DNA from 2 places in the Helcobacillus massiliensis genome. Region 1 is predicted to be linked to the other one. Evidence: predicted binding sites of a transcription regulator. Region 1 holds the regulator's gene; the other holds the start of a gene.

Region 1 (11,902 bases):
GCATGGCCAGGTCGAAGCGCTCCCAGCGCCCCCGCGCGAACCCCCCATCCCTCCCCCTCGGGCGGGAGATCCCCACCGACACCGGCACGGTGCGGCTCGACCAGGAGACCGACGGGTCCGTGCTGGTGACCCTCAACGGGATGCCGTCCTCGATGATCCACCCGGATGCGCAGGTGCTGTCCTTCGAGTACATGCGCTGGATCTTCAGCGCGATCCGCGCCCTCCACCCGCAGAGCAGCGCCGAGGAGGGACGGCTCGCGATCGCCCACCTCGGCGGCGGCGCGGCGGCGCTCCCCCGCGCGCTCGCCGATGCGTACCCGCAGTCCACCAACAGCGTGGTGGAGATCGACGGAGCCCTCCTGGACCTGGTGCGCACCTGGTTCGACCTGCCGCGCTCCCCGCGGATATCCCTGCGCGCCGACGACGCCCTCGTCGCACTCGACGGCTGGCGGGAGGACCGGTTCGACCTCGTCATCCGGGATGTGTTCGCCGGCGGCACGATCCCCCGCGCGTTCCAGGACCTCACGGCGGCAACCTCTGTCCGACGGGTGCTGCGCCCCGGCGGGTTCTACTTCGCGAACTCCGTGATGCGCCCTGCCAGCTCCGTCATCTCCGACGAGCTCGCCACGCTCTCGCGCGTCTTCGAGCACGTGTCACTGATCGCGGAGCCGTCGGCGCTGAAGAAGAGGAGGACCGCCAACTGCATCCTGATCGGCAGTGATGATGAGCTGCCGCCGGAGGTGGAGCGGGCGATCCGCTCCGATGCGGTCAGCGTCCGCCTGATGCCGAACGCGGAGGTGCAGCGGATGATCCGGCACGGCCATGTGCTGTGCCGCGAAGCCGTCAGTTCGGCAGCGGACGAACCCGCTGAGCGCTCGGGCCCTTATCGCTTCGGATGAGCTCGAACTCCACGCGCTGGCCTTCGGCGAGGGTGCGGAAGCCGTCCATGTCGATCTGGGAGTGGTGCACGAACACGTCCGCGCCGCCGCCGTCGAGGTCGATGAATCCGAAGCCCTTCTCGGCGTTGAACCACTTCACTTCGCCCAGTGCCACGGCACTCCTCCCTGTCAGCTGCTGATGGGGCCGCTCGGCGGACCGCTGGTGCCGTCGTCGTCGGTGTTCTCGGCGAGGAACCGTTCGAAGCGGTCACCGAGCTCATCCGCGGTCGGCATGTCCGGCACGTATCCGGTGCCGTCGTTGTCCCGAGCCATCTGATCGTAGCCGTCCTCGAGGGTCTTCACCATCGCCTGCAGCTCCGGTGAGTCCTCCACCTCGTCCTCCAGCATCCGCTGGCTCGCCTCGACGATGTCCCCCAGCTCCATCAGCGGGATCTCCAGGGCAGCCGTCTCACTGACGCGGCGCAGCAGCGCGAGCGTGCCCGCCGGGTAGGGCGAACGGGTCAGATAGTGAGGGATCTGCGCAACGAAGCCCTGGCAGCGGATGCCGCCGCGCTGCAGCTCCTTCTCCAGCACGGGGATGAAGCTGCCGGGCATCTCGAACACCTGCTCGGGGCCCGCCCCGGTGGCGGCGATGCCCTCCTGTGCGTCCGCGCTGTCGCCGCTGGCGGGATGCTCACTGGTGTCGCACTGCTCGCCCGGCCCATCGGTGTCTGCACCGGTGGTGTCGGCGGATCCGTCGGCTGGGGGCTCCTCCCCCAGCGCCAGCTGGTTGGCGTGGGTGAGCATGGTGATGGTGCGGGTGTGCGGGGTCTCCGACGGGATCGCGCGCAGCGTCACCACCTGGTCGATGCCGAACGTGTCCGCGAGCGCGACCACCGCGCCCGCCAGCAGGTTCCAGCGCAGGTCCGGCTCGGGGCCCTCGAGGAGGAGGAAGGGGCGGGAGGCGTCGTCGTAGACGAGGTGCAGGGCGATCTCCGGCATCTCCACGGTGGGGTAGCGGCGGCCGTCGTACACAACGCGGGGCCGGGAGGAGCGGTAGTCCAGCAGCTCATCGGAGTCGAACCGGGCGATGCGGATGCTGCGGAGGTTCTCCTGGAAGTAGGTGGCGGCGGTCCGGCAGGTCTGGCCGGCATCGATCATGCCGGGGATGCACACCACCAGCGGGAGGGGCCCGGAGGGGACGGCGGCGATGACCTCGTGGTCCTCCAGCTGGTACAGCTCGCGGGGGTCGCGCATCGTCTCTCCTCGTGTGCTCTGCAGTTCTCGTCGGGCCCCTGGCGGGACCGGCAGCGGGGCGGCCGACGGGTGCCGCCGCCTGAGTCGGTCCTGAGCGCGGCCCGCTGTGCATCGACCATAATGGTATGTCGCCTGCGCGGCATTGAGGCTTGGAGCTGAGACGCCGCCGGCGCGCCGAGGGGCCGCGCACCGGCCGTGTCGGCGCAGCACTGTGGTCAACCGGTCGAAGAGCCGGCAACGCTGAAAGGCACGTCGTGGGACGAACCAGCACGCAGCTCGAACTCGAACAGGCAGCGGTGGACACCATGTACCGCCGGATCGATGAGCTGATCGAGCATCTGACGGACCAGATGGAGAGGACGGCCGGCTCGCAGAGCGCCTCCACCCACCAGAACCGCAGCGAACGCGACGCCTTCACTGCGTTCTACGAGGACCGCATCTCCCTGCTGCGCACCGTCAGCCATTCCGCCGTGTTCGGCCGACTCGACATGGTCGACGGCGCCCGCCGCTACATCGGCCGCATCGGCCTGTTCACCGCGAACCGTGACCAGCTGCTGATGGACTGGCGCGCCCCTGCAGCCGCCGCGTTCTACCAGGCGACCGCGCACACCCCCCAGGGGGTGCGTCTGCGCCGCCACCTCATCACCAACGGCCGCACCGTCACCGGTGTGGACGACGACGTCCTGGACCGCGACCTGCTGCACGAGGCCTCCGACGACTCCTCCGACCTGCAGGGCGAAGGCGCGCTCCTCGCCGCTGTCAGTGCGAGCCGAACTGGCCGGATGGGGGACATCGTCGCCACTATCCAGGGCGAACAGGACCGCATCATCCGCTCCGAGAACCGCGGCGTGCTCGTGGTGCAGGGCGGCCCCGGCACCGGCAAGACCGCGGTCGCGCTGCACCGCGCCGCCTACCAGCTGTACACGCACCGCGCCCGGCTGGAGCAGGCGGGCGTGCTGATCGTGGCCCCCACCCGCGGTTTCCTCACCTACATCGAACGCGTGCTGCCGAGCCTCGGCGAATCCGGCGCCGTCATGGCGACCCCGGGCGAACTGTTCCCCGGCGTCACCGCCACCGAGACGGACCAGGCGCGCATCGCAGAGATCAAGGGCCGCCCGGTGATGGCGAACCTGCTGAAGCGCGCCCTGCGCCACCGCCAGCTCGTGCCCGCCGCCGACATCCACCTGCGGATCGACGGCGTTCCCCTGACGATCACACCGGCGGACATCAAAGCCGCCCGCTCCGAGGCCCGCTCCTCCGGCCGCCCGCACAACCGCGCCCGCACCACGTTCGTGCGCGCCGCGCTGGATCGCCTGGTGGACAGATACGCCGACGAGATCCGCCGACAGGGCCGCACCATCACCGAGGAGGACCACCCGGACCTCATCAACGATCTGCGCACCGACGACGGGGTGAAGGTCGCCCTCAACCGCGCCTGGCTGCCGTACACGCCCGAATCGTTCCTCCGCTCCTTCTTCGCCTCCGAGCAGCGGGTGCGCCGCGCTGCGCACGGCCTCATGCCGATGAAGGACGCCGCCGCCCTCGTGCGGTCCAAGGACTCCGCGTGGACCATCGACGATGTGCCCCTGCTGGATGAGATCGCCGAACTGCTCGGGGAGGACGACGCCGCGGCTCGTCAGGAGGAGAAGCGGCAGAAGGCCGCGCAGCAGGACCAGATCGGCTATGCCGAGAAGGTGCTGGAGATGATGGACTCCGACGGCATGATCAGCGCGCAGGACCTCGCCGCGCAGGTGTCGCACATGCATACCCGCCGCACCGTGGCGGAGCGCGCCGCCGGTGACCGCACCTGGACGTACGGCCATGTGGTGGTCGATGAGGCGCAGGAGCTGTCGGCGATGATGTGGCGTCTGCTCATGCGCCGCAACCCCACGAAGTCGTTCACGGTGGTGGGCGACGTCGCACAGACGTCCTCCCCTGCCGGCACCACGTCCTGGACCGCCGTGCTCGAGCCGTTCGTGGAGGACCGCGCCCAGATCGAAGAGCTCACCGTCAACTACCGCACCCCCGCCCGCATCATGGCGGCGGCGAACCGCGTGGCGCGCGCCCACGACCTCCTCGCCACCGAGGTGCAGTCCGTCCGCGAGGGCGAGCACAACATGCACCTCGCCCTCCTGCCCGGTCAGGCGGGCAGCGTGGGCGAGGGGGCCCCGTCCGCTGAGCAGATGGACGCGATCGCCGCCGAGGTCCGACGGGTGCGCGCCCTGATCGGCGACGGCCGGCTCGCCGTGGTCGCACCCGACGCGGCTGTTGCACCCCTGGTCGAAGCGCTCGGCGCGCAGTTCGATCCGGGAGAGGTCGGCGCCGGATCCGCCGGCATCGACTCCCCCGTCTCCGTGATGAACGCCCGCGACTCCAAGGGCCTGGAGTTCGACGCCGTGGTCCTCACCGACCCCGCCACCATCTGCGAGGCGCACGCCCGCGGCGCGAACGACGTGTTCGTGGCGATGACGCGCCCCACCCAGGTGCTGTCGGTGCTGCACCACGGAAACCTGCCCGACGGGTTCGAGGACCCGTCGGCATGAGGCCCCCGCGGCACACCCCGCACCCGGTCGACCAGCGCTCCCCTCTCCCGCGGCAGCGCTGACCTCCGCGGACCCTCGGTGTGTTGCCGATCAGCGGCCGGTCGGGCGTAGCATGATCTGCGTCGTCCGCACGGACGATGGGCGCACTCGCGCTCCCTGACCCCCAGCGGCCGCCGCCCGATCGCTCATCCTGACGCGGCGGCCCCGACAAGGAGAGGTATGTCCTCCACCCCAACAACGGCCGCTTCCGGGCGCCGACAGGCCAGCGTGCGCGAGCTGACGCTGCGAGGCGTCGTCCTCGGCGGTCTCATCACGCTGATCTTCACCGCCGCCAACGTCTACCTCGGTCTCAAGGTCGGCCTGACGTTCGCCACTTCGATCCCCGCTGCCGTGATCTCCATGGCGGTGCTGCGCTTCTTCAGCCACACCATCCAGGAGAACAACATCGTCCAGACGATCGCCTCAGCAGCCGGCACGCTGTCCGCGATCATCTTCGTGCTGCCCGGCCTGGTCATCGTCGGCTGGTGGGCGGGCTTCCCGTACTGGACCACCGCACTGGTGTGCGCCGTCGGCGGCATCCTCGGCGTCACCTACTCCATCCCGCTGCGCCGCACCCTCGTCACCGGCAGCGACCTGCCGTACCCCGAGGGTGTGGCCGCCGCTGAGGTGCTGAAGGTCGGCGACAGCGCCGGCTCCTCCGAGGAGAACAAGCGCGGACTGCACGTCATCATCGCCGGCGCCCTCGGCGCCGCCGCCTTCTCCCTGTTCGCCAACCTCAAGGTCCTCGCCAGCTCCGTGGGCACCGCCCTGCGCCTCGGCTCCGGCGGCACCATGGTGGGCGGCAGCCTCTCCCTCGCCCTCATCGGCGTGGGCCACCTGGTCGGTATCACGGTCGGCATCGCCATGATCATCGGCATGATCATCTCCTACGGCATCCTCCTGCCGACCCTCACCCAGGGGCAGATTCCGGCCGACGCCGACCTGATGGAGACCGTCGGCGGCATCTTCGGCAGCGACGTCCGCTTCATCGGCGCCGGCACCATCGCCGTGGCCGCTGTGTGGACCCTGCTGAAGCTGATCGTCCCCATCGTCCGCGGCATCTCCGAGGCGCTCGCCTCCAACCGTCGCCGCCGCGGTGGCGGCGAGGTCGACATCACCGAACGCGACATTCCGATGTCGCTGGTCCTGGGCATCACCCTGCTGTCCATGATCCCGATCGGCCTGCTGCTGTGGTCCTTCCTCAAGGACACCGCGATCTCCCACCACACCGGCAGCCTGATCGCCGTCGCCGTGGTCTTCACCCTGCTGATCGGCCTCGTCGTCGCCTCCGTGTGCGGCTACATGGCCGGCCTCATCGGCGCCTCCAACTCGCCGATCTCCGGCGTGGGCATCCTGGTGGCGATCGCCGCAGCCCTCGTGGTGAAGCTGGTGCACGGCACCTCCGGTGCTGACACCGCGTCCCTGGTCGCCTTCACCCTGTTCACCGCGGCGATCGTGTTCGGCATCGGCACGATCTCCAACGACAACCTTCAGGACCTCAAGACCGGCCAGCTCGTGGGCGCGACCCCGTGGAAGCAGCAGGTCGCTCTGATCATCGGCGTCATCTTCGGCTCGATCATCATCCCGCCGGTGCTGCAGCTGATGCACACCGCCTTCGGCTTCGCCGGTGACCCGAACGCGGGCCCGGACGCCCTGGCGGCACCGCAGGCGTCGCTGATCTCCTCCCTGGTGAAGGGCGTGCTCGGCGGCGACCTCAACTGGGGCCTCATCGGCATCGGCGCCCTCATCGGCGCCGTGGTGATCGTCATCGACGAGGCACTCCGGGCCGCGTCGAAGGGTAAGAAGCGCGCCCTGGCCCTGCCGCCGCTCGCAGTCGGCATGGGCATGTACCTGCCGATGGAGCTGACCCTGATCATCCCGATCGGCGCCCTCATCGGCCTGGTCTACAACCGTTGGGCCTCCACGTCGAAGCGCCCGGAGGTCATGAAGCGCCTCGGCATTCTGCTGGCCACCGGTCTCATCGTGGGCGAGTCGCTCTTCGGTGTCGTGTTCGCCGGTGTGGTGGCGGCCTCCGGTGAAGCGGAACCGCTCGCGATCGTGGGTGAGGGCTTCCAGTCCGTCGCCATGATCCTCGGCGTCCTCGCATTCGCCGGCATCATCGCGGTGCTGTACCGCTGGGTGATGGGTCTGCAGAAGACCCTGCCGGCAGCCGACGAGACCGCTGAGCCCACCGGTCGCCGCGCCGCACGCTGATGTGCTGCTGAAGGCCAGCTGACGCGCCGACGGCGCTGATGCGCACGCGCCCTCCGCTTCCCGTTTCGGGAGGTGGGGGGCGCTTCTCGTTGGGGACCGCGATCGCCGCGCTTCGGGCATGAAGAAACCGGCGAGTCTGGCTTCCCCTCCAGACTCGCCGGTCAGCATTCATTATACACACTCTGCGGCGCGAGGTGTAATCGAGTGCGCATATCCGCTGCGCGGCTCAGGCGTCGGACTGCTCCCGCAGCTCGGCGATCGCCTTCTCGAAGTCCTCGAGTGAGTCGAAGTTCCGGTAGACGGACGCGAAGCGCAGGTACGCCACGAGATCCAGGTCCTTCAGCGGCTGCAGGATCGCAAGGCCCACATCGTGCGCCTCGATCTCACTGACTCCAGTGAGGCGAATGCTCTCCTCCACCTTCTGTGCGAGCACCGCGAGCTGATCATCGGTGACGGGCCGGCCCTGGCAGGCCTTGCGGACACCGGAGATGACCTTGGAACGGCTGAAGGGTTCGCCCACACCGGAGCGCTTCACCACGGACAGCGACGCTGATTCGATCGTGGAGAAGCGGCGCGAGCAGCTCGGGCACTGGCGGCGCCGGCGGATGACGGTGCCGTCATCCGCGGTCCGTGAATCGACGACGCGGGAGTCAGTGTGGCGGCAGAAAGGACAATGCACAGCGTCATCCTACTAAACGGCCTGACAGTCCCACCGTCACCCTGGGTGGAGGAACAGCTCCGCCCCGTCACCGGCGGCGATGAGGGGGTTCGCGGGTGACGGGGCGGGCTGGGTCCGGTGGTGCCGGTCAGGACACGGGCAGGTGCAGGCTCTGACCGCGCTGCACGACGCCGTTCTGCAGGTCGTTGAGGTCCTCCACCATGAGGATGTAGTCGCGGACATCGGTGCCCTCCGGGGCGTACTGCGAGGCGATGCCCCACAGGGTGTCCCCCTCGTGCACGGTCACGGTGACGTACTCGGTGGTGGCGGTGGAGCCCGCTTCAGCGGCGGGCGTGAAGGAGGCCATGCCCATCAGGAACGCCAGGCTGAGCGCGACCGAGGCGATCAGCAGGCCGAGGACCACACGACCACGACGGGTGATGCGCAGGCGAACATCTGGTCGAAGAGCGACGGGACGAACGGTGGTGGCAGTCATGATTGGAATCCTTGTTCGATGTGCGAATGACTTGACCCTACGATCACTTGTTCGACGAAGTCAAGACTCTTTCGAACGATCGTTTGAATATGCGGCTTGGGCCACGTACTCTTGAGTCGAGACAGACTCAAACAGAGGGGTGCGACATTTAAAGTCGCCCCATCGCGGAAAGGGCGCTGATGACCGAGACGAACGAGACCACCGACGGCGCTGCTCGCCCCCGTCTGACCGCCCGTCAGCGCCGCATCCTGGACGTCATCGAGGATGCGATCCGCGAGCACGGCTACCCGCCGTCCATGCGCGAGATCGCCTCGAAGGCGGGCCTGGCCTCCCCCTCCTCCGTGCTGCACCAGCTGACCGTCCTGGAGACCAAGGGCTATGTGCGCCGCGACCCGAACCGCCCGCGCGCCCTCGAGCTCGTCCAGGGGGATGATGCTCCCGCTCCGACCAGCGGCGACTTCAACGGCATCCAGCCGGCCGCCACCACGAACGTGCCGCTGGTCGGCCGCATCGCCGCCGGTTCGCCGATCACCGCCGAAGAGCAGATCGAGGACGTGTTCACACTGCCGTCCCAGCTGGTCGGTGACGGCAACCTGTTCCTGCTGAAGGTCGTGGGCGATTCGATGATCGATGCCGCGATCTGCGACGGCGACTGGGTCGTCGTCCGCGCGCAGCGGGTGGCTGAGCAGGGAGAGATCGTCGCCGCGATGATCGACGGCGAAGCCACCGTGAAGTCGCTGCACATGCGGGACGGCCACGTGTGGCTGATGCCGCACAACCCCGCCTACACGCCGATCCTCGGCGACCTCAGCGAAATCCTCGGCAAGGTCGTGGCGGTGCTCCGCTCCGTCTGACCAGCCGCTGGCCCGCCCGGCCCACCCGGTCGTCTCCGTTCCATGCGCCTCCGGTTCGCCGCCGGGGGCGCATGTGCGTCTCCCGGCTGGTTCCGCCCCGAACGGGCGCGGCTCTCAGGACCTGCGCGGCGCCGCGGCGAGGCGCTCCAGCGCTCCCAGCGCCACGGACGCGCGCTGCGTGTACCACAGCGGCGGCATCGCCTGCCGCAGATACGAACCGTACCGCCGGGTCGCGAGCCGTGAATCCAGCACCGCCACCATTCCCCGGTCGCTGCGGGTGCGGATCAGCCGCCCCGCGCCCTGCGCCATCAGCAGTGCCGCGTGCCGCGCAGACACCGCCATGAACCCGTTCTTTCCGGACTCGCTGAGCCGCTCCTGCAGAGCCGCCTTCAGCGGGTCATCCGGCCGCGGGAACGGGATCCGGTCGATCACCACCAGCCGGCACGCATCCCCCGGCACGTCCACGCCCTGCCACAGTGACAGCGTCCCGAACAGGCACATCGACCAGTCCTCACGGAACTGGCGCACCAGGTTCGTCAGCGAGTCCTCGCCCTGCAGCCCCACCGTCAGGCCCGTGTGGGCGCGGACGTAGTCCGCCGCCGTCTCCGCTGCGCGGCGGGAGGAGAACAGTCCCAGGACGCCGCCCTCGCTCGCCTCCGCGAGCTCCACCAGATGCTCCAGCAGCTGCTGGGACAGACCCTCGCGTCCGGGCGGCGGCAGCTGCGATGCGCAGTAGAGGATGCCCTGCTTCGGGTAGTCGAACGGGCTGCCGACGTCGATGCCCGCCCACTGCTCCCGCTCCGCGGACGACGACTCCCGCATGAACCCGCTCATCGGGGCGCCCAGATCCACTCGCGACCGGGGGAACAGGCCGACGGATCCCGCCGCCTGATCGAACCTGCCCGCGAGCGCCAGGGTCGCGGAGGTGAAGACCGTGGTGCGCTGATCGAGGATGGCGCGGCGCATCGCCGAGGCGACGCTCAGCGGCGCCACCTCGATGATGGAGCGTCCCGTCATCTCCGAGTGGGAGATGTAGCGGACATCGTCCTCATCCGGGCTGATGAGGCGGGCGCACACATCCATGATCTCCTGGAGCTTGGTGCGGGCCGCTTTGCGCGCCCCGGCCGTGGAGGCGGCAGTCGAGTCACCGGCGTCCTTGGCATCGGAGTGGGCTTGGCGCGCTTCGATCTCCAGCAGTGTGATGGCGTCGCTGAGGACAGGCGGCATGTCGCCGGTGATGCGTCCGTCGGGCTGCAGGCCGAGGGCGTCCCCGAGGGCGTGGCCGGCGTCGTCGAGGGCGGTGGAGACCACGCCGAGACCTCGCAGGTCCCGAACCGCAGAGCGGACGTGGCCGGCGCTGAGCGTTTCGGTGACGGCGCCGGTGACACGGGCGGCGAGCTCGTGGGCCTCGTCGATGATGACGACGTCGTGCTCGGGGATGATGCCGTGCCCGTCGAACGCGTCGATCGCCAGCAGGGCATGGTTGGTGACGATGATGTCGGATTCCTTCGCGATGGCGCGGTTGCGCTCCGCGAAGCAGGAGTCCTTCATCGGGCACTGCGCGCCGAGGCATTGGGCGCCGGTGACGGACACCTGCCGCCAGGCACGGTCCGAGACGGGGGTGCGCAGGTCGTCGCGGTTGCCGGTGTCGGTGTCCTCCGCCCATTCGCGCAGCCGCTTCACCTGGTCACCGAGGCGTTCGGACGCGGCCGGCTCGCCTGTGACGGACGCTTCGCTGAACAGGGCGCCGGGGTCGAGGTCGTCCGGGTAGCCGCCGGCGATCTTGTGCAGGCACAGGTAGTTGGAGCGGCCCTTCAGCAGGCTGAACGACGGGGTGCGCTCCAGCATCGGGGCGAGCGCGTCCACCAGTCGGGGCAGGTCCTTCTCCACGATCTGGTTCTGCAGCGCGATGGTGGCGGTGGAGATCACCACCGGGGCGTCGTTCTCGACGGCGTAGGCGAGTGCGGGCACGAGGTAGGCGAGGGACTTGCCGGTCCCGGTACCGGCCTGCACCAGCAGGTGCCGCTTGTCCTCCAGGGACTGGGCGATGCCCTCCGCCATGGTGCGCTGACCGGTGCGGACTTCACCGCCGACCGCGTCGACAGCGGCTTCCAGGAGCTGAGGGATCGGTGCGGTGGCCATTGGTCGATCCTACCCGCGCCTGACCGCTCGTCAGCGGACCCGCGCTTCGTCGAGTTCAGCGGCGAGACGGCCGTCCACACGGGCGTGCACGTGGGTGCCGTTCTCCTCGAACTCCTCGCTGATCATCTCGCCCGTGGTGTGGATGCGGGAGACGAGGTCGCCGCGGGTGTACGGCACCACGAGGTCCACCTCTTCGGTGGGCTGCGGGAGGCGCTCCGCGATCATCTCGCGCAGCTCCTCGATGCCCTCACCGGTGATGGCGGACACCGCGACGGAGTCCTGGACCTGGGAGCGCAGCCGCGCCAGGGTCTCAGGGGCGGCGAGGTCCGCCTTGTTGAAGACGACGAGTTCGGGGACGTCGAAGTCCTCGATGTCTGAGAGGACTTCCCGCACCGCCTGGATCTGGCCCTCCGGGTCGGGGTGGCCGGCGTCGACCACATGCAGCAGCAGGTCCGCGTCGGCGACTTCTTCGAGGGTGGAGCGGAACGCTTCGACCAGTTCGTGCGGGAGGTGGCGCACGAAGCCGACGGTGTCCGCGAACGTGAACTCGCGGCCGTCGGGGGTCTGCGCGCGCCGCACCGTCGGGTCGAGGGTGGCGAACAGGGCGTTCTCCACGAGGACCCCGGCGCGGGTGAGGCGGTTGAGCAGCGAGGACTTCCCGGCGTTGGTGTAGCCGGCGATGGCCACCGCGGGCACGTCGCGGCGGTACCGGTCGGCGCGTTTGGCGGCACGACTGGGCGCCATCTCCTTGATCTCCCGGCGCAGCTTCGCCATGCGGGTGCGGATGCGGCGGCGGTCCAGTTCGATCTTCGTCTCACCGG
Region 2 (11,902 bases), 1.1 Mb from region 1:
GGTGCGTACGCACTGGCGCGGCTGGAGTTCTGGGGCAAGGTGCTGGTGATGTTCGCGATCGTCGCCACGTCGATGTTCCCCGTGATCACGCTCGTGGTGCCGCTGCTGAAGATGTTCTCCGGCGGTTTCGACTGGTTCCCGTTCAACTGGATCAACACGTACCAGGCGATGATCGTGCCCACGATGAGCTTCGCGCTGCCGCTGGCGGTGTGGAACCTCAACGCGTTCTTCCGCCAACTGCCGGTGGAGCTGGAACAGGCCGCGATGGTGGACGGCACCACCCGCATGGGAGCGTTCTTCCGCGTCATCCTGCCGCTGAGCGCCCCCGGCGTGTTCACCACCGCGATCATCACGTTCATCGCGGCGTGGAACGAGTTCCTCATCGCCCTGACGATGGTGAACTCCCCGGAGATGACCACCGCGAACGTGGCGATCTCGAAGTTCACCGGCTCCTCGCAGTTCGACACCCCGTACGGCACGAAGATGGCGGCGGGTCTGATCGTGACGGTGCCGCTGATCGTGATGGTGCTGGTGTTCCAGCGCCGCATCGTGGGCGGTCTGAGCGCCGGTTCGCTGAAGTGAGGCGCCGCTAGACTGCGGGTATGTCCGCTCTCGCCCCCGTCCTCACGCCCGAGGGGTTCGCCCTGCTGAACTCCCTGCCCGCCTACGACGAGTCCCGCGTCCTGCAGCTCGGCGAGGCGCTGCGGCGGGACGGACACAGCGCGGAGACGGTGGCCGCGGTGATGACGCAGTCGCGTCTGCGGGCGAAGGCGCACGAGAAGTTCGGCGAGTTCGCGGACCAGATGCTGTTCACCCCGGACGGCCTGGAGCAGGCCACCCGCCTGCCGATCGCGGCCCACCACGCGCAGAGGTTCCGCGACGCCGGCATCGAGAGCGTCGCGGACCTCGGCTGCGGCATCGGCGGGGACACCCTCGCGAAGGCCGGCCTCGGGCTCGAGGTGATCGGCGTGGAGAAGGACGAGGAGACCGCCGCGGTCGCTACCGCGAACCTGCGCCTGTTCCCCACCGCCCGCATCGAACTGGGCGACCTGACGGCGTTCGACCCCGCGCGGGTGCAGGGCCTCTGGTTCGACCCGGCGCGCCGGGCCGGCCGCGCCCGCCTCCACGATCCGGAGCAGGCGCTTCCGCCGCTGTCCACCATCCTCGACTTCGCTCGCCGCATCCCCGCGACCGCGGCGAAGCTGGCGCCCGCGATCGACCACGCCCACCTGCCGACGGGCTCCGAAACACAGTGGATCTCCTGGCGGGGCCAGGTGCTGGAGGCGGTGCTGCATCTGGGGCCGCTCGCCCGTGAGGGCGTGGCCCGCTCCGCGCTGCTGTTCACGGGGGCCGGAGGGTCCCAGGTGCACCGGCTCGATCCGGACTCCGTCAGCCCCTCCCCCGACAGCCCCCACGCCGCGGACGACCCCGACCTCTCCGCCGACGGGGTCCGCGACCACCTGTACGAGCCGGACGGCGCCGTGATCCGCGCGGGCCTGATCGGTACCCTCGCCCGCCGGCTCGATGCGGACCTGATCGACGAGTCCATCGCCTACCTGACGGCGGATGAGCGGGTGGATTCGCCGTTCGCGCAGGGGTACGCGGTCGAGGACGTCTTCGATTTTTCGATGAAAGCCCTGCAGGCCCACCTGCGCTCTCATAGGATCGGCACGGTGGAGTTCAAGAAGCGCGGAACGGCCGTGGAGCCGGAGGAGCTGCGCCGCCGTCTGAAGCCGGCGCGCTTCGGCGACGAGTCCGCGACCGTGATCCTCACGCGGGTCGCCGGGAAGCAGTCCGTCATCATCGCCCACCCTCATCGGGATGTGCCGTGATGGGCGGTCGCCGCATCCGCATCGCCCCGCTGCTGTGGGCGGCCGGCCTCGTCGCACTGATCGCGGCGTCCCTGCACGCCCGCATGTCGCCGATCGCGGTGCTGCCGGACGGCATGGTCGCGCAGCGCCCCGTCTTCGCCGACAACCCGCCGCCGCCCCCACCGCTGCAGGAGGGGGAGCCGGAGTGGTACCAGGATGAGATCGAACCGCTGCGATCCGTTCTCGACCAGGTGCTCACGGTGCTGCTGTGGGCTGTGATCGTCGCGGCGGCGCTCGCTCTGCTGTGGCTGGTCGTGGCCCTGGTGCGCCGGGCGGTCCGCAGCGCCCGCGCGGTCCGGCCGGACGCCGGCGCGATCGACACCACCAGCCTGATCAGCCAGGACGACGCGGCCGCCACCCTGTCCCGCGCCCGCTCCCGCCTGGTGGCGGAGGGCACAGCCGCTGAGGCGATCATCGCGGCGTGGCGGGAGCTGGAGCGCGCCGCGGAGGACCACGGGCACCGCCGTCTCGCCTCCGACACACCCTCCGACCACATGCGGCGGGCCCTGCGGCACCTGCCGCTGAACGCGTCGGACGTGGACGAATTCGCCGACCTGTTCCGCCAGGCGATGTTCTCCCCGCACCCCCTCGGGGAGGTGCACCGTGCCCGGGCGGTGCAGCTGCTCGACTCCCTGCTCGCGGACCTCGACTCCGCCCCCGCCGTCTCCCCCAGCAGCCGAGGCGGTGCCCGATGACCCGCACCGCCGCCCGCTGGCTCCTCATCGCCCTGACCATCGCCGTCCTCGCGGCGCTCGGCACCGCTGCGCTCGCTGCAGCGGCGAACCTGCGCATCAACATGCTGTTCCTGGTGGTGGCGGCGGTGGCGTGCGCGGTCCTCGCTCTCTGGCTGCGGCAGGGCATCCGCCGCGCCCACCTCACCCTGTTCCCCATCCGCCACCCGGAGGTGGACGAGCTGCGCCCCGACGGGTACGACCCGCGCGTGCGCCGCATCAACGAACTGTTCTCCGGCGGCCTCACCGGGTCGTCCTACAACACGCGGGCCCTGCACGACATGGCGTCCTCGCTCGTGGCCGGCGCCGAGGCGCAGGCGGAATCCGTCGGCCGCCGCCTGGAGATCCCACCCGCACTCGCCTCCGCCGCTTCCCGCGGCGCGCCCGACCTCGAGGCGCTCGTAGACGACGCGAACGCCCTCACCGACCAGCTGCTGGCCGCACCGCCGCGGCCAGCGGACCCGACCAGCCCCGCCAGGAGCCACCGATGACCCAGCACTCCCCCGTCCAGCCCCTGCCGGTCGCCGACGCGTCCCGCCTCGCGACCCGCATCCTCGATGAACTGGAGCGCGCCGTCGTCGGCAAGCGCCGCGCCCTCGAGCAGGTCCTCACCGGGATCCTCGCCGGCGGCCACGTCCTCATCGAGGACCTGCCCGGCCTGGGGAAGACTCTGACGGCACGGTCGTTCGCGCAGGCGCTGGGCCTGCCGTTCAGCCGGGCGCAGTTCACCCCGGACCTGCTGCCCTCGGACCTGACGGGCTCGGAGGTGTTCTCGCAGGCCACGGGCACGTTCGAGTTCCGGCAGGGCCCGATCTTCACCGGACTGCTGCTCGCGGACGAGATCAACCGCACCCCGCCGAAGACGCAGGCGGCGCTGCTGGAGGCGATGCAGGAGCACCAGGTGACGGTTGAGGGCACCACGCATCAGCTGCCGGAGCCGTTCCATGTGCTCGCCACCGCGAACCCGGTGGAGACGGAGGGCACGTACCCGCTTCCGGAGGCGCAGCTGGACCGGTTCCTGCTGCGGCTCGCGTTCGGCTACCCCAGTGTGGATGACGAGTGGGGGATCCTGGAGCGCCGTCTGGGCCGACGCCAGGAGGGGCAGAGCGTGGACCGGGTGCTCGCGGACGGCGAGCTGCTGGGCATGCAGGCCGCGGTGGAGACGGTGCACGTGTCGGAGGCGATCGGCCGATACGCGGTGGAGATCGTGCAGGCGACCCGGTCACATTCGTCAGTGGCGATGGGCGCCTCGCCGCGCGGGTCGCTCGCGTTCATCACGACGGCGCGGGCGTGGGCGCTGATCCGGGGCCGCGACTACGTGATCCCGGAGGACATCAAGAATCTGGCGCACCCGGTGCTGGGCCACCGCATCCTGATCCGTCCGGAGCTGTGGCTGCAGAACATCTCGACCGATTCGGTCGTCGATGATGTGCTCGCGTCAGTGCCCGCTCCGTCGGCCGACGGAGCCCTCCCGGCCGATGAGCCCGCGCAGCCCACCACCGACCTCCGCCCCGCCGACGGCGCCCGCTCTGTTGAGGGCGCAGACCCCGTCGGCCGCACTCCAGTGGGCCGCACCCCGGTTGGCCGCACCTCGGTGGAGCCCCGGGACCAGGCGTGAAGCTCACCGCCACCCCCGCCCACACGCGCGCGCTCGGCGGTGCTCTCCTGCTGTGCCTGCTGGCGGTTGCGTACGGCCGCCTCGACGCGCTGATCGTGGCGCTGCCGCTGATCGCGTACATCGCGCTCGCCGCCGCTCTGCGCCCCCGCACCGCTGACGCCGCCCACGAAACCCCGCCAGCAGTCGCCCACGTGTCCGCTCAGCGCGTCCTCGAGGACGACCCCGTGACGGTGGAAGTGTCCACGACTGCGCCCCACACGCTGCTGAGCGTCGGCATGCCGGCGCAGGCCGCGCTGCGCATGACTCCGCGCAACGGCCTCATCACCGGCGCCGGCGCCACCCGCCTGCAGCTGCTGCCACTGAGCTGGGGCCGGTACGACATGGGTCCGCTCGTGGTGCAGCACGCGGACATCCTCGGCGCGCGCCGCGTCGCCGAAGCGGTGTCCCCGCCGACGATCAGCGTCTCCCCTGGTGACGCCGCCGGTGCCGGGCAGCGCCGACTGAACCGCGTGCTCGGCATCTCCGGGCCCCACCTGTCGGCGACGAAGGGCGACGGCATCGATCTTGCGTCCGTCCGCGCGTTCCGCACCGGCGACCGCGTCAACCGCGTCAACTGGCGCGTGACCTCCCGCACCGGCGAGATCCACGTCAACGAGATGTTCACCGAGCGCGACACCGATGTCCTGCTCATCACCGACACCGACCGCGACGTCCACGCCCTCGCCTCCGCGTTCGCCGACCGCACCGGCTCCAGCCTCGACCTGACGGTCCGTGCGGTCGCCGCGCTCGCCTCCCGCTACATCGGGCTCGGCGACCGTGTCCGCGTCCACGACTTCGGCAGCCGCATCGCTTCGATCCCCGCCGGCACCGGGCCGGGGCATCTGCGCCGCATCGTGGACCAGCTCGCTCGCGCGGACCGGATGAGCGACCCGATCCGTCGGCTCACCCCGCTCGGCCATGTCCGCAGCGGCACCCTCACCTTCGTGATGTCGCCGCTGCTGACCGACGAGGTCGCCGCCGAGATCGGCCGGCTCCGAGCCGCCGGCGCGGACGTGCACGTGATCGACACGATGCCGGCGGCCATCACCGGCCTCGCCTCCCGGGCGGCCCGCGACGACGTCCCCGCCAGCCATCGCTCCTGGGCGACCGCGTGGGGCATGCGCGTGGCCGAACGCAAGGTCCTGATCGCACAGCTGATCTCGCAGGGCGTCCCGGTGGCGCCGTGGCAGGGAGGTGACGGCCGATGAAGGGCCGGTTGAGCCGCCTCACCGATTCCATTGTGGCGATGAGCCGCTCGCAGGCGCTGCTGCGCCTCGCCGGGTTCCTCGCCGGTGCGGGACTGCTGTTCTCCCTGATCGGTGTGGCCCCGGAGGAGGGCCAGTTCGGCACCGGAGTGGTCACCCTCGGCGTTGTCGGCACCGGGCTGGCGCTGCTGATCATCCAGACTCTCTTCCCCGATTCCGATATGGGGCTGGTGATCCTACTGATCGCGATCGGGGCGCTGGGGGCGAACCCGCCTGTCAGTCTGCTGCACGCGTGCGTGCTGGCGGTGCTGATCGCGGTGGCGCACCTGTCCTGGGCATGGGCGGGGCTGACCCCGGCGCACGGTGTGCTGGCGCGCTCGGCCCGCAGGCCGATGCTTCTCGCGGGCGCGGCGGTGGTGGGGATCTCGCTCGCGCTGGGTCTCGTGGTCGCAGTGGTCAGCGGCGCGCTGGGAACTCTTGCGCTGCCGGCTGCTCTGCTCGGCGACGGTCTGATCGCGCTCGCTGCGCTGGCTGTTCTCACCGCGGCGGTGCTGCTGATGCCGCTGGAGGACTGAACGGCACGGGTCACCGACGCCTCCCTGTTCGAACACATGCGATCGACCCCCTTGACTTCTCGAACGACTGTTCGATACAGTAGCAGATAGAACACATGGATGCCCCTCTCTCCCTCGGCATCCGCACCGATCGGCGTCACGGCCGGCGCACCCGTCCCTCATGGGGCCCCGACTCGTGTGACGCCCGAGCCGCGCACGTGCGCACGCCGTGGAGAGGGGGAGGAATGTCCGCCGAACGCATCGCTGATGAGCCCGAGAAGCCGAAGCGCCCGCGCCGCCAGCCCCGGGGCCCGCGCCGCACCACGCCGATGGAGCAGCAGCTCGCCCGCGAGCGCGTCCTCTCCCCCACTGCAGCGTCCGCCTCGACGACCCCGCTCACGGAGACCGACTTCGCGGCTCTGAGCGCTGTGCGGGAGCGGACCGTCGCACGCGCTCGCGAAGCAGCCGCGGACTACCGCCTCCTCGCCCGCCTGCACGTGGAGCAGGACGGCGGTGACGAGGCCCGCCTCGCCGCCGAACTCGCCGAGATCCGCGTGGGCATTGCCCTGAACTGCTCCATCATCCGCGCCGGTCGCGCCCTCGAGGGTGCGCACCGCGCCGCCACCTGCCTCCCGGGCGCGCTGGCCCGCCTGGAGCGCGGCGAGCTCACCGCCGCACAGTTCGACTACCTGCTGTTCTCCACCCGGGCTGTCTCCGCGGAGACCCTCGCCCTCGCCGACCCGCTCATCGCCGAGTGGGAGTTCGATGGCGAGCCCGAGAAGGTGGACAAGGCGATCCGCGAGCTCGCGGCCTACCTCCGCGAACTCGATGAGGACACCCCGCCGGCGCCGGTGCAGGACGTCCGGCTGCTGCCGCCGTCGCCGGACAAGCCCGGCACCATGACCGTGCAGGTGGACGGCTCAGTCCCCGAGATGGTGTCCATGATCAAGCGCCTCGACCGCGCTGCCGAGGATGTCCAGCGCGCACAGGCCGCCGCACTCGAGTCCGGTGACCGGATCCCGCTCGACATCGACGGCGAGGTCGCCGAATCCGGTATCCCGATGCCGCGCGCGATGATCCGGTCCCTGCTGATGTCCCGCGCCGAGTTCAGTCTCGACGGCGCCGAGGCCACGACCCCGCGCTTCCAGCTGTTCGTGCAGGTCCCGGCGCTGAGTCTGCTCGGCCAGTCCCACGTGGGCGGAATGATCGACGGGATCCACCCCATCCCCGTGGCGATGGCCCGCGATCTCGCAGGGCGTTCGGCGACCTGGATGCGGATCCTCACCGATCCCGCATCAGGCGCGATCCTGCCGTTGAAGGCGGATCGCTACAAGCCGTCCACCGAGATGCTGCGCCACCTGCGGATGCGGCACGTCCTCTGCGCCGCCCCGGGATGCACCCGGAGGACTGCGCAGCGCTCCGAAGCCGACCACATCGAGGAGTTCGACCACCACTCCCCGGCCGACGGGGGCCGCACCGACCTGGAGAACCTTCACCTGCTGTGCCGCCGGCACCACCAGGTGAAGACGGCGAAGCTGATCGACCCGAAGCGGACGCGTCCGCCGCGGCCCGGACGCTCACCCGGTGCAACAGAATGGACCATCGGCACCGACCGGACCGCCGTCACCGCCACGGATGACGTCGACCTGCTCAGCGCCCACGACGCCCGCGTCTGGCTGGCCGCGTGGCGGCGCAGCCACCCCGATGACGCTGACGACCCCGGCTGTTCGCCCTCAGCGGTGGACCCTTGACGCACCCACGGGGCATGGTCGGTAGGTTGGGGCGCATGTGGCAGATCATGGATCTCATCAACGCGCACAAGAAGGTCATGGTGTCCGCCGAGGATGCCCTGCCCGGTCGCGACTCCTACCCGTACGAGCTCGCGCGCGAGCACGTCGTGCTGTCCACCGACATGCTCGGCGCCGACGCCCCGGGCGATGCCGAGGAGATCATCCTCGCCGGCGGATGCTTCTGGGGAATCGAACGCGTCGCCTGGCAGATCGACGGCGTGCACTCCACCGCCGCCGGGTACGCCGGCGGGCACACCCCGCACCCCACCTACGAGGAGGTGTGCAGCGCCCGCACCGGTCACACCGAAGCGGTGATCGTCCGCTACACCGGCGGCGACGCCACGCTGAAGCGCATCCTCGAACAGTTCTGGCAGCAGCACGATCCCACCACTGAGAATCGGCAGGGCAACGACGTCGGCACCGAATACCGGTCCGCGATCTACTGGACGAACCCCGCCCAGGAGCAGACCGTGCGCGCCTCCCTCACCATCTACCAGCAGGCGCTCACCGCTGCGGGCGCGGGGAGGATCACCACGGAGCTGTCAGCGCTCACGGACACCGGCGCCGGCGAGTTCTTCTACGCTGAACCGGTCCACCAGCAGTACCTGGCGAAGAACCCGCTCGGCTACTGCAACCACGGGTTCAACGGGGTCGCCTGCGCGCTCGCCTGAGCGCGCCTCAGCGCACCCGCTTGTGCCCCGTGACGCGGAACAGCCACTCGAACGGCGCCGGCACCGCTGCCGCGACGGGCGCGAACAGTGACCAGCGCCATGGCGCGAACGAGTCGCGGCCGGGCCGGGTGCGGACGGCGCGCAGCGTCGTCTCCGCCACCTCCTCCGGCGTCATGGTGCCGACCAGCCCCTCCACCTTCGGCACCCGGTCCACGGAGTCGGGGTTGGCGTCGAAGTAGTCGGAGTGGACGCGCGTGGGCGTCAGCGACCCCACCCGCACACCCGTGCCGTGCAGGTCCTGCCGCAGCGCCGCGGTGAAGCCGCGGATCGCCCCGCGGGCGGCGGCGTAGCCGACGGCGCCCGGCCACGCCGTGATGGCGACCGGTGAGTTGATCTGGAACACCACGCCGCGGCCGCGCGCGATCATCGGTTCGATGAGTCCGCGGGTCATGTGGAACGCCGCGAAGTACGGCAGGTCCATCTGGGCGTGCGCCTCCTCCGCGCTGGTCTCCTCAATGGAGAGGAAGCGGCCGGCGCCGGCGTTGTTGATGAGGACATCGGGGGTGCCGTGGTCGTGGAGGATGGCGCGGCACACGTCGGCGGTGGCGCCGGCGTCGGCGAGGTCCACCGCGTAGGAGTCGACGTCGCCGGAGCGGCCGGTGTCGCGGCCGATCTCGGCGACGAGGGTGTCGAGGCGGTCGGCGCGGCGGGCCAGGAGGACCACGCGAGCGCCCTCGGCGGCGAAGCGTCGGGCGATCGCCTCCCCGATGCCGGCGGAGGCACCGGTGACGACGACGAGGGGGCGGTACGGCAGAGTGCGCGAGGAATGGCGCGGGGCAGTGGTGGTCATGCCTCCAGCGTAGGGGCCGACGGGTGCCGAACCGTGGGATGGGTGGTCCACATCATGAACGAGGTGGAGATCACACCAGGGTCTCCCTAGCGTAGACGCGCACGCCGCCGGGAGAGTCCCGCCGCGGCGGGCCGCGGAAGGACCAGCTATGTCAGCCGTTCCCAACAGAGACCACCGACCCGGGATGAAGCGACGCCGATACTCCCGCCTCGCCCCGGACCATCACACGGACCCCGCCGCAGTCAGGAGGGCCACCGCCGCCTCCGCACTCGGCAACGCCACCGAATGGTACGACTACGGCGTCTACGCCGTGGCCACCAGCTACATCGCCGCCCACTTCTTCGAACCGTTCGAGAACGCCCGCCTGCTCACCCTCGCCACATTCGCGATCTCCTTCCTCGCCCGCCCCATCGGCGGCCTGGTCTGGGGACCGCTCGGCGACCGGCTCGGCCGCAAGAAGGTGCTGGCGCTGACGATCATCATGATGTCGCTGGCGACCGTCGCGATCGGCCTGATGCCCGCGTACGACACCATCGGCATCTGGGCCCCGATCGGGCTCGTGCTGCTGCGGCTCATCCAGGGGTTCTCCACCGGCGGTGAGTACGGCGGCGCCGCCACCTTCATGTCGGAGTACGCGCCGGACAACCGCCGCGGCTTCTTCGGCTCGTTCCTCGAGTTCGGCACACTCGGCGGCTTCGCTCTCGGCACCGCCATCATGCTCGGACTCGAAACGTTCACCACCCCGGAGTTCATGTCCTCCTGGGGCTGGCGCCTGCCGTTCCTGGTAGCGGCGCCGCTGGGCTTCATCGGCCTGTATCTGCGGACCAAGCTGGACGAATCGCCCGTGTTCGAGGAGGCGCAGGAGGCCCCTGCCGCGGACGGCCCCGCGCAGGACGCCCCCGGTCTCTTCGCCCTCATCGGCCGCCACTGGCGCGCCATGCTCGTGATGACGGGCCTGGTCACCGCGCTGAACATCGTCAACTACACCCTGCTGGCGTACATGCCGACCTACCTGGAGCAGCAGATCAACCTGCCGGCGCAGGAGGGCCTGCTGATCGTGCTGGTCGGTGAGGTGCTGATGATGGCGTGCATTCCGTTCGCGGGCGCCGCCTCGGACCGGTTCGGCCGCAAACGCTCCTGGTACTTCTCCATGGGCGGGCTCGCGCTGCTGGCGGTGCCGATGTTCTACCTGATGGGGCAGAGCTTCATCCTCGCCATGGTGGGCTTCGCCGTGCTGGGCCTGCTGTACATCCCGCAGCTCGCGACCATCACCGCGACCTTCCCCGCCATGTTCCCCACGAAGGCGCGGTTCGCCGGGTTCGCCATCACCTACAACGTCGCCACGTCCCTGTTCGGCGGCACCGCGGCGTACGTCAACGACTTCGCCATCGCGGAGACCGGCAACCTGCTGGTGCCGGCGTTCTACATGGTGCTGGCCTGCGTGGTGGGCCTGGTGGCGGTGTTCTTCATGCCGGAGACGGCGGGCGCGTCGCTGCGCGGTGACGATGTCCCGGGCTCCGTCGGCTCCGCTGTGGCGGCCGGCTCCCCCGCCGAGCGCGCCCTGGAGCTGGAGAACCAGCCGGACCAGCGCACCATGACCGCCGAGCAGAAGGCAGTGGTGGTGGACGATGTGACCGCCGCGATCGTGGAGGACGGCTCGGACCCGTACTGGCGCGACCACTAGGGCCATTAGGATCGGGCCGTGGCCACGGACATCCTCACCTGCACCGATCGCATCAGCCGCGCTGTCGCAGCCGACGACCTCGCTGAAGTCTCCGCCCTCACCGATCCGCTGTCGCCGGCGGAGGTGACGCGGGTCCTCGAGCGCCTCCCGCCGAAGACGCGGGCGGTGACGTTCCGGCTGCTGCGGAAGGACCGCGCGTCGATCGTGTTCGATTCGCTGGACCCGGCGCTGCGCGCGGAGATCGTGACCGGGATGCGCAGCACCGATGTCACGCAGCTGTTCGAGGAACTCGACCCGGACGACCGCGTGTGGCTGCTGGAGGAGATGCCGGCCTCGGTCGCGACCAAGCTGCTGCACGGCCTCTCCCCCGAAGAGCGCCGCGTCACCGACGCGATCCTCGGGTATGCGCCGGGCACCGCGGGGCGCCGCATGAGCCCGGAGTTCGTGTCCACGCACCCGGAGCTGACGGTTGCGCAGACCATGCTGCGGATCACCGCGCGGCTCCAGGACGCGGAGACGGTGTATCTGCTGCCCGTGCTCGATGACGGCCGACGGGTGCAGGGCGTCGTCTCGATGCGGGCCCTGCTGGGTGCGCCGTCGGACACCCTGATCGGTGAGCTGATGCGGGAGGCGATCACGGTGCCGGCGGGCCTCGATGAGGAGTCGGCAGCGCGGCGCATCGCCACGCAGGGCATCCTCGCGGCGCCCGTGGTGGACCTGGAGAACCGCGTGGTCGGCATCATGACGCTCGATGATGCGGCCCGCATTGTGGAGCGCGCGGAGGATGAGGACACGGCCCGTCAGGGCGGCACGGAGCCGCTGGACCGACCGTACCTGTCCACCCCGATCCGGGCCCTGGTGCGCACCCGCATCGTGTGGCTGCTGGTGC

Evidence for each region. The regulator LexA, encoded in region 1, represses DNA repair genes until DNA is damaged. The targets are predictions, from matches to a motif close to TCGAACANNTGTTCGA.
Region 2: R3I40_RS08385 (HNH endonuclease signature motif containing protein) is a predicted target of LexA. The motif match lies at 6,099-6,114, and genes of this name have one in related genera.

Annotation. Positions count from the first base shown of each region.
Region 1 is NZ_CP136959.1:352,928-364,829, reverse strand. Features, by position in the region: gene R3I40_RS01765 (spermidine synthase) at 3-899, shown strand; gene R3I40_RS01760 (cold-shock protein) at 844-1,053, opposite strand; gene R3I40_RS01755 (PAC2 family protein) at 1,068-2,135, opposite strand; gene R3I40_RS01750 (HelD family protein) at 2,390-4,678, shown strand; gene R3I40_RS01745 (OPT family oligopeptide transporter) at 4,898-6,931, shown strand; gene nrdR (transcriptional regulator NrdR) at 7,158-7,610, opposite strand; gene yneA (cell division suppressor protein YneA) at 7,738-8,085, opposite strand; gene lexA (transcriptional repressor LexA) at 8,265-8,939, shown strand; gene R3I40_RS01725 (ATP-dependent DNA helicase) at 9,054-11,081, opposite strand; gene hflX (GTPase HflX) at 11,112-11,902, opposite strand, start outside.
Region 2 is NZ_CP136959.1:1,796,034-1,807,935, forward strand. Features, by position in the region: gene R3I40_RS08350 (carbohydrate ABC transporter permease) at 1-582, shown strand, start outside; gene R3I40_RS08355 (class I SAM-dependent methyltransferase) at 603-1,832, shown strand; gene R3I40_RS08360 (DUF4129 domain-containing protein) at 1,832-2,566, shown strand; gene R3I40_RS08365 (hypothetical protein) at 2,563-3,093, shown strand; gene R3I40_RS08370 (AAA family ATPase) at 3,090-4,220, shown strand; gene R3I40_RS08375 (DUF58 domain-containing protein) at 4,217-5,467, shown strand; gene R3I40_RS08380 (hypothetical protein) at 5,464-6,039, shown strand; gene R3I40_RS08385 (HNH endonuclease signature motif containing protein) at 6,264-7,769, shown strand; gene msrA (peptide-methionine (S)-S-oxide reductase MsrA) at 7,805-8,479, shown strand; gene R3I40_RS08395 (SDR family NAD(P)-dependent oxidoreductase) at 8,487-9,329, opposite strand; gene R3I40_RS08400 (MFS transporter) at 9,514-11,013, shown strand; gene mgtE (magnesium transporter) at 11,032-11,902, shown strand, end outside.